Regions from separate parts of the Kluyvera sp. 1366 genome, predicted to be linked through region 2. Evidence: predicted binding sites of a transcription regulator. Region 2 holds the regulator's gene; the other holds the start of a gene.
What was found. Region 2 encodes PhoB, which activates phosphate uptake and scavenging genes when phosphate is short. Its sites were predicted from a motif close to CTGTCATAAAACTGNCNNAT; they were not measured.

Region 1: the regulator PhoB is predicted to act here: its motif matches at 2,002-2,021, upstream of pitA (inorganic phosphate transporter PitA).

What each region holds. Positions count from the first base shown of each region.
Region 1 covers NZ_JBTRDW010000010.1:137,163-140,874, forward strand. Annotated here, with positions in the region: gene ACVLVH_RS20965 (autotransporter domain-containing protein) at 1-749, shown strand, start outside; gene ACVLVH_RS20970 (BaiN/RdsA family NAD(P)/FAD-dependent oxidoreductase) at 746-1,930, opposite strand; gene pitA (inorganic phosphate transporter PitA) at 2,173-3,672, shown strand.
Region 2 covers NZ_JBTRDW010000004.1:389,856-393,567, reverse strand. Annotated here, with positions in the region: gene ACVLVH_RS11220 (AAA family ATPase) at 1-765, opposite strand, end outside; gene sbcD (exonuclease subunit SbcD) at 762-1,979, opposite strand; gene phoB (phosphate response regulator transcription factor PhoB) at 2,177-2,866, shown strand; gene phoR (phosphate regulon sensor histidine kinase PhoR) at 2,887-3,712, shown strand, end outside.

The DNA.
Region 1 (3,712 bases), on a different contig from region 2:
GCAGCGAAGCCAATCACAACCAGAGTGAAAACCGCTATTACGGCTGGCTGGTAGGCTTACGTGGATTACTGACGGAAGATGAGCAACGACAGCTGGCACTGAGTGTGGCGATCAGTAAAGGTCACTTCACTCTGGAGCCCTCACAGTCCAGCGGCAACAGCCACGGGCAGGTTGATACTCAAGGTATCAATGCCATGTTGAGCTGGCAGCCACAGCATGGCCTGCAACTGGCTCTGCCGATTAGCGTCGGTCACTATCGCGGCAATATAAGCAGTGATGAAAAAGATAAGGTGGCGCAGGTAAAAGCCCGCAGCGCCAATATCGGTATGGATGTTGGCTGGCGCTGGCAGCAGGGTTCACATGCGTTCACCCCAGTGCTGGGCGCCACCATGCAATGGGCACGCATCAAGGATATTCATGACAACGACAATCTACATATTGGTTATTCACAGCAAAAACAGCTGCAGTTCTCTGGCGGTATGAAATATGACTTCAGACCAACAGATAGCCTGAAATTTGGCCTTGAAACACGCTATGTGCAGTACAGCGGCCATGCGGGCAATGTTGCGGTAGATAAAGATAATCTGCGTACTGGCCGAGGCGGTAAGCACCTGCAATATAGCGGCGACGTTGGCTGGCAACTGACTGAGAATGTTCAGCTTAATAGCCAGCTTAAGTGGCAACATCGCCTAAGTCAGGAAGGTGCCAGCAACTGGCAGACACAACTGGGTGTAAAGATTACCTTTTAAAGCGCCTGCGCGCACGCCCAGGCCGAGCTCCACGCCCACTGGAAGTTGTAGCCGCCCAGCCAACCGGTAACGTCCACCACTTCGCCGATAAAGAACAAACCTGGCACATCGCGCGCTTCCATGGTTTTTGACGACAGTTGGGTGGTATCGACGCCGCCTAGCGTCACTTCTGCGGTGCGATAGCCTTCGGTGCCGTTTGGCTGCACGCGCCATTGATGCAGCGTGCTGACCAGTTCGCCCTGCTGCTTGCTGTTAAGCTGCTTCAGCGTGACGTCAGGAATCTGCTTTAGCTCCTGCAGCACTTCCACCAACCGTTTTGGCAGAATTTTCGCCAGACTGTTTTTCAGGCTGAGATTGGGATGCGCTTCGCGCTGCACATGAATGAAATCATCCAGCGAAGTGGCAGGTGACAAATCAATGGTGACGAATTCACCCGGCTGCCAGTAGCTGGAGATTTGCAGCACGGCGGGCCCCGATAAGCCGCGATGGGTAAACAGCATCGCTTCTTTAAATAAGGTGCCGTCCTGCGCGGTGATGGTGGTGGGCAGCGCGACGCCCGACAGCGTGTTGAGCTGTTCCAGCAGCGGTTTATGCAGCGTGAACGGCACCAATGCCGCACGCGTCGGGAACACTTTCAGGCCGAACTGTTCCGCCACTTTATAGCCAAACGGCGTGGCGCCGAGGCCTGGCATCGAGAGCCCGCCGCTGGCGATCACCAGTTTTTCTGCCTGCACCGATGTGCCGTTCAGCTGCAAGGTATAACCGTTATCGTCGCGCTCAACGCTCAGCACTTCACTGCGCAGGCGCAGCGTCACCTGGCCGGCATCACACTCTTTCAACAGCAGATCGACAATCTGCTGTGCGGAGTCATCGCAGAATAATTGCCCGAGCGTTTTCTCGTGATACGCAATGCCGTGGCGATTGACCAGATCGATGAAATCCCACTGGTTGTAGCGCGCCAGCGCCGATTTGCAGAAATGCGGATTGTGCGACAGATACGCCGCCGGTTCGGTGTGCATGTTGGTGAAGTTGCAGCGACCGCCGCCCGACATCAAAATCTTGCGACCGGCTTTTTTGCCGTTATCCAGCAGCAATACGCGGCGACCCAATTGCCCTGCCTGCGCAGCGCAGAACATGCCGGCTGCGCCTGCACCAATAATGATAACGTCAAACTTTTCCACTGCTTTTATCCGCCTTGCTCGAAAGGCGCTGATTGTAGGGATTTGCGGCTTTTAGCGCCAGCTTCAAAAAAATGCCGTAAATGTGTCATAATGTAACTTACTAATTTTAAGCTGTTTTCAGCTAAATCTATACGCTGCATTACAATTTTAAGACAATAAAGAGCTATATTTTTCTTTCATATCGCGCACGTTGTCGCAGATAATGCGCCGCGTTCATGTCCTCCCAAAATGGCGTAACGTTTATGCTACATCTGTTTGCTGGTCTCGACCTCAGTACCAGCCTGTTACTGATTCTTGCTCTGCTGTTTGTATTGTTTTACGAAGCAATCAACGGTTTTCACGACACTGCTAACGCGGTCGCGACTGTCATTTATACCCGTGCGATGCGGGCGCAACTGGCGGTTGTCATGGCGGGTGTTTTCAACTTCTTAGGTGTTTTGCTTGGTGGATTGAGCGTGGCGTATGCCATCGTTCACATGCTTCCGACCGATTTACTGTTGAATGTCGGTTCGGCTCACGGACTCGCCATGGTCTTCTCCATGCTGCTGGCCGCGATTATCTGGAACCTTGGCACCTGGTATTTGGGTTTGCCGGCGTCCAGTTCTCACACATTGATTGGCGCCATCATCGGTATTGGTCTCACCAACGCCCTGATGACCGGCACCTCGGTGGTTGACGCGCTCAACCTGCCGAAAGTCATCAATATCTTCATGTCCCTGATTCTTTCGCCGATTGTAGGTCTGGTGATTGCAGGCGGTCTGATCTTTATCCTGCGTCGCTACTGGAGCGGAACCACCAAGCGTTCACGCATCCACATGACGCCTGCTGACCGTGAAAAGATTGATGGCAAGAAAAAGCCCCCGTTCTGGACGCGCATTGCCCTGATCGTTTCCGCGATTGGCGTGAGCTACTCACACGGCGCTAACGATGGTCAGAAAGGCATTGGCCTGATTATGCTGGTGCTGATCGGCGTTGCGCCGGCTGGTTTTGTGGTGAACCTGAATGCGTCGGGTTATGACATCACCCGCACGCGCGATGCCGTAAACCATCTGGAGCAGTATTATCAGCAGCACAACGAATCACTGACGCACATGGTGCAGATGGCGCCGCCTGTGGTGCCAACGCCAGATGAATCGCTTGGCGGTCCGCAGGAGTTCCATTGCGACAGCAGCCGTGCGCTGCAGGCTATCGATCGTGCGCAGCTGCTGCTGAACAATCTGCAGAGCTACGATCAGCTGACGGTTGATCAACGCAGCCAGATGCGTCGCCTGCTGCTGTGCGTTTCCGATACCGTAGATAAAGTGGCCAAGCTGCCGGAAACCAGCGCGGACGATAAGCGCTTCCTCAACAAGCTGAAAAGCGATTTGCTGGGCACCGTTGAGTACGCACCGATCTGGATTATTGTGGCTGTGGCGCTGGCGCTGGGCATCGGCACCATGATTGGCTGGCGTCGTGTTGCCACCACCATTGGTGAGAAAATCGGTAAGAAAGGCATGACGTATGCGCAAGGGATGTCGGCGCAGGTGACGGCCGCGGTATCGATTGGCGTGGCCAGTTACACCGGTATGCCCGTTTCTACCACGCACATTCTGTCGTCGTCGGTGGCCGGTACCATGCTGGTCGATGGCGGTGGATTGCAGAGTCGCACCATCAAAAATATCGCTATGGCGTGGGTGTTCACCTTGCCGGTGTGTATTTTGCTGTCGGGTTCGCTCTACTGGATTGCACTGAAACTGATCTAAGCAAAGCGCAGAAATATTCGAGGGCGACGCGATGTCGCCC
Region 2 (3,712 bases):
TAGCTGTTGCTGCTGCACCAGCCATTGCTGCTGATGCTGCGCCAGCGTTAGCTGTTCGCTGAGAATTTTCTCCTGCGCACCAAGTTCTGCCAGCTGCTGCGTCAATTCTGCCCGGCGCGCTTCATCGAGCAGCGACATGCCGCCGGCGCGGGCGCGCAGCGTATCCAGCTCGCTGCGCGCGGTGCGCCAGCGCTCGTAGATCTGCACCGAGATTTGTCCGTAGATTTCGGTGCCGGTCAGCTCTTCCAGCAGCTCGGCGCGTTCGCCGGGTTTGGCATTCAGGAAGGCGGCAAACTGGCCTTGCGACAGCATCATTGAGCGGGTAAAGCGGGCGAAATCGAGCCCCGACAGGGTCTCAATCGCTTTTAGCTTGTCGCCAACTTTATCGGCGATGATCTGATTATCAGCGACGCGCGCCAGCTCGACGCGCGGTGCCTGCAGCTTACCGTCGGCTTGGCCGCGCGCGCGGTTCTGGCTCCAGAAGGCGCGCCAGGCTTCGCCTTTGATCTCAAACTCCACTTCCGCCAGACACTCGGCGGTGTCGCGGGTGATCAGCTCGTTCTGGGTTTGCGACAGCGTGCCGAGGCGCGGCGTCTGATGATAGAGCGCCAGGCAAATCGCATCGAGTAAGGTGGTTTTGCCCGCGCCAGTGGCGCCGGTAATGGCAAACAAGCCGTTGCTGGCAAAGGGCTCACGACGGAAATCGATAAACCATTCGCCGCGCAGCGCATTGAGGTTCTTAAAACGTAGCGTCAAAATTTTCATGCGGATGGATTCTCCAGCGCGGCAAGCTGGGTGCGGAACAGCTGCGTTAACTGCTCGGCCTGCCCGGCATCCAGCTGATCTTCCTGCGCCAGTCGGCGAGCAAACACGTCTTCCACTTTTAGTTCGCTCAGGGTTTCGTTCTCCAGCCGTTCGAGGCTGCGCTGCCGCTGTTCGCGGCTGCGGCGCACCAGCAGCACTTCGACCGGCAGATTTTCGGTGAGCGCTTCAATGCGACGTTGCAGATCGCTGAGATATTCCTGCGTGGTGATCTCAATATCCAGCCAGACTGGCTGTTCGCTGGCGCTCGCGCTGAACTGCGCCAGCTGATGTTCAATCTCCGCCATCGAGCCTTTCAGCATCTGCATCGGCTGGAAGTGCGGGATGGTTAGCGGCGTAACGGTATCGAGCGTGGTGCTGAATTCCAGCAGGAAGACGCTTTTCTCGCGGCCAAGCTCATCAAAACTGAGCGGAATCGGCGAGCCGCTGTAACGAATGTGCTCGCTGTTGGCGATGCGCTGGGCGCGATGGATGTGACCGAGCGCGATGTAATCGGCGGGCGGAAACGCCTGCGCCGGGAAGGCATCCAGCGTGCCGATATAGATGTCGCGCACCGAATCGCTTTTAGTCACGCCAACAGTGGTGAGATGACCGGTGGCGATGATCGGCAGCGTAACGTCCTGCGCATCGCGCTGTGCCTGCGCGGCAGCAAAGCAGTGCTGATAATGCTGCTCGATCGCCTCCAGCAGCGAGATCTGCTTTTCGCGGCCGGATTGGCCAGCCTGGCTACGCAGAATGTCGCGCGGACGCAGATAAGGAATGGCGCACAGCAGCGCGCCCGGCGCGCCATCACGCTGCTTCAGGGTTAACACCTGCTGTTCGCCCTGCGGCGTGGCGCTGGTGATCACCTGCGTATTCAGGCAGGCCAGCAGCTCGCGCGATTCATTCAGCGTCGCCACCGAGTCGTGATTGCCCGCCAGCACCACCAATTGGCAGCCGCTTGGCTGCAGCGCCACCACAAAACGGTTAAACATTTCACGCGCGTAGCTCGGCGGCGAACCGGTATCAAACAGATCGCCGGCGATAATCAGCGCATCCACCTGATGCTGCACAATCTGATCCAGCAGCCAGTCGAGAAACGCCTGATGTTCCCGCGCGCGACTTTTGCTGTAAAAGAACTGACCGAGATGCCAGTCAGCGGTGTGAATGATGCGCATGTTTGCTCCGTGCTCTGTTTAGCGAAGGCGAATTATAACCACTTAAGATCACAAAGAAAAAAAGCAGAATTTTATTGTGACATTTCTGTTTTTTATCTATCTATCTTAGGGCGGTGTTTTCATAAAAGTGTCACAAAACTGACGCATAATGGCGCCGCAAATCCCAGTGACACGGTGTCACACTAGCAGGAGTTACAATGGCTAAGCGCATTTTGGTTGTGGAAGACGAAGCTCCCATCCGTGAAATGTTATGTTTCGTGCTGGAACAGAATGATTACCAGCCTATTGAGGCGGAAGATTATGACAGCGCGATTGGTAAGCTGATCGAACCCTGGCCTGATTTGATTCTGCTGGACTGGATGTTGCCCGGCGGCAGCGGGATTCAGTTTATTAAGCATTTGAAGCGTGAAGCCATGACGCGCGACATTCCGGTGATGATGCTGACGGCGCGTGGTGAAGAGGAAGATCGCGTGCGCGGTCTGGAAGTGGGCGCGGATGATTACATCACTAAGCCATTCTCACCGAAAGAGCTGATGGCGCGTATCAAAGCGGTGATGCGCCGTATTTCGCCGATGGCGGTGGAAGAGGTGATTGAGATGCAGGGCCTGAGCCTGGATCCTTCCTCACATCGCGTGATGTCGGAAACCACGCCGCTGGAGATGGGGCCGACCGAGTATAAATTGCTGCACTTCTTTATGACGCACCCGGAACGCGTTTACAGCCGCGAACAGCTGCTGAACCATGTTTGGGGCACCAATGTGTATGTCGAAGATCGCACCGTCGATGTACATATTCGCCGTTTACGTAAAGCACTGGAATTAACCGGCCACGATCGCATGGTTCAAACCGTGCGCGGAACAGGGTATCGTTTCTCTGCCCGCTACTAAACGTAAACGGAGTGTTTACCGTGCTGGAACGACTCTCCTGGAAGAGATTGTTGACCGAGCTGGCGCTGGTCTGTTTACCTGCGCTGGTGTTGGGTCTGTTGTTCGGATATCTGCCGTGGCTGCTGCTGATTGCGGTGACCGGCGTGATGTTCTGGCACTTCAGAAATCTGATGCGTCTGTCGCACTGGCTGTGGGTCGATCGTTCAATGACGCCGCCCACCGGACGCGGCAGCTGGGAACCGCTGTTTTATGGCCTGTACCAGATGCAATTGCGCAACCGGCGGCGTCGCCGCGAGCTGGGCAATCTGATCAAACGTTTCCGCAGCGGGGCAGAATCGCTGCCGGATGCGGTGGTGCTGACCACCGAAGAGGGCACTATTTTCTGGTGCAACGGCCTGGCGCAGCAGCACCTTGGCTTGCGCTGGCCGGAAGATAACGGTCAGAACATCCTCAATTTGCTGCGTTATCCTGAATTTTCCCGCTATATCCGTCAGCGCAAGTTCGACATGCCGCTGACGCAGATCATCAATAATCAGCGTCATATGGAATTCCGCGTGATGCCTTACAGCGAAGGTCAGTGGCTGATGGTGGCGCGTGATGTCACCCAGATGCACCAGCTGGAAGGCGCGCGACGCAACTTCTTTGCTAACGTCAGTCATGAACTGCGCACGCCGTTAACGGTATTGCAGGGTTATCTGGAAATGATGGACGACTCGGTGATGAACGAGCGCACGCGCAGCAAGGCGTTGCATACCATGCAAGAGCAGACGCGCCGCATGGACAGCCTGGTGAAGCAGTTGTTGACCTTGTCGCGTATCGAAGCGGCGCCAGCCATCGATCTCAAAG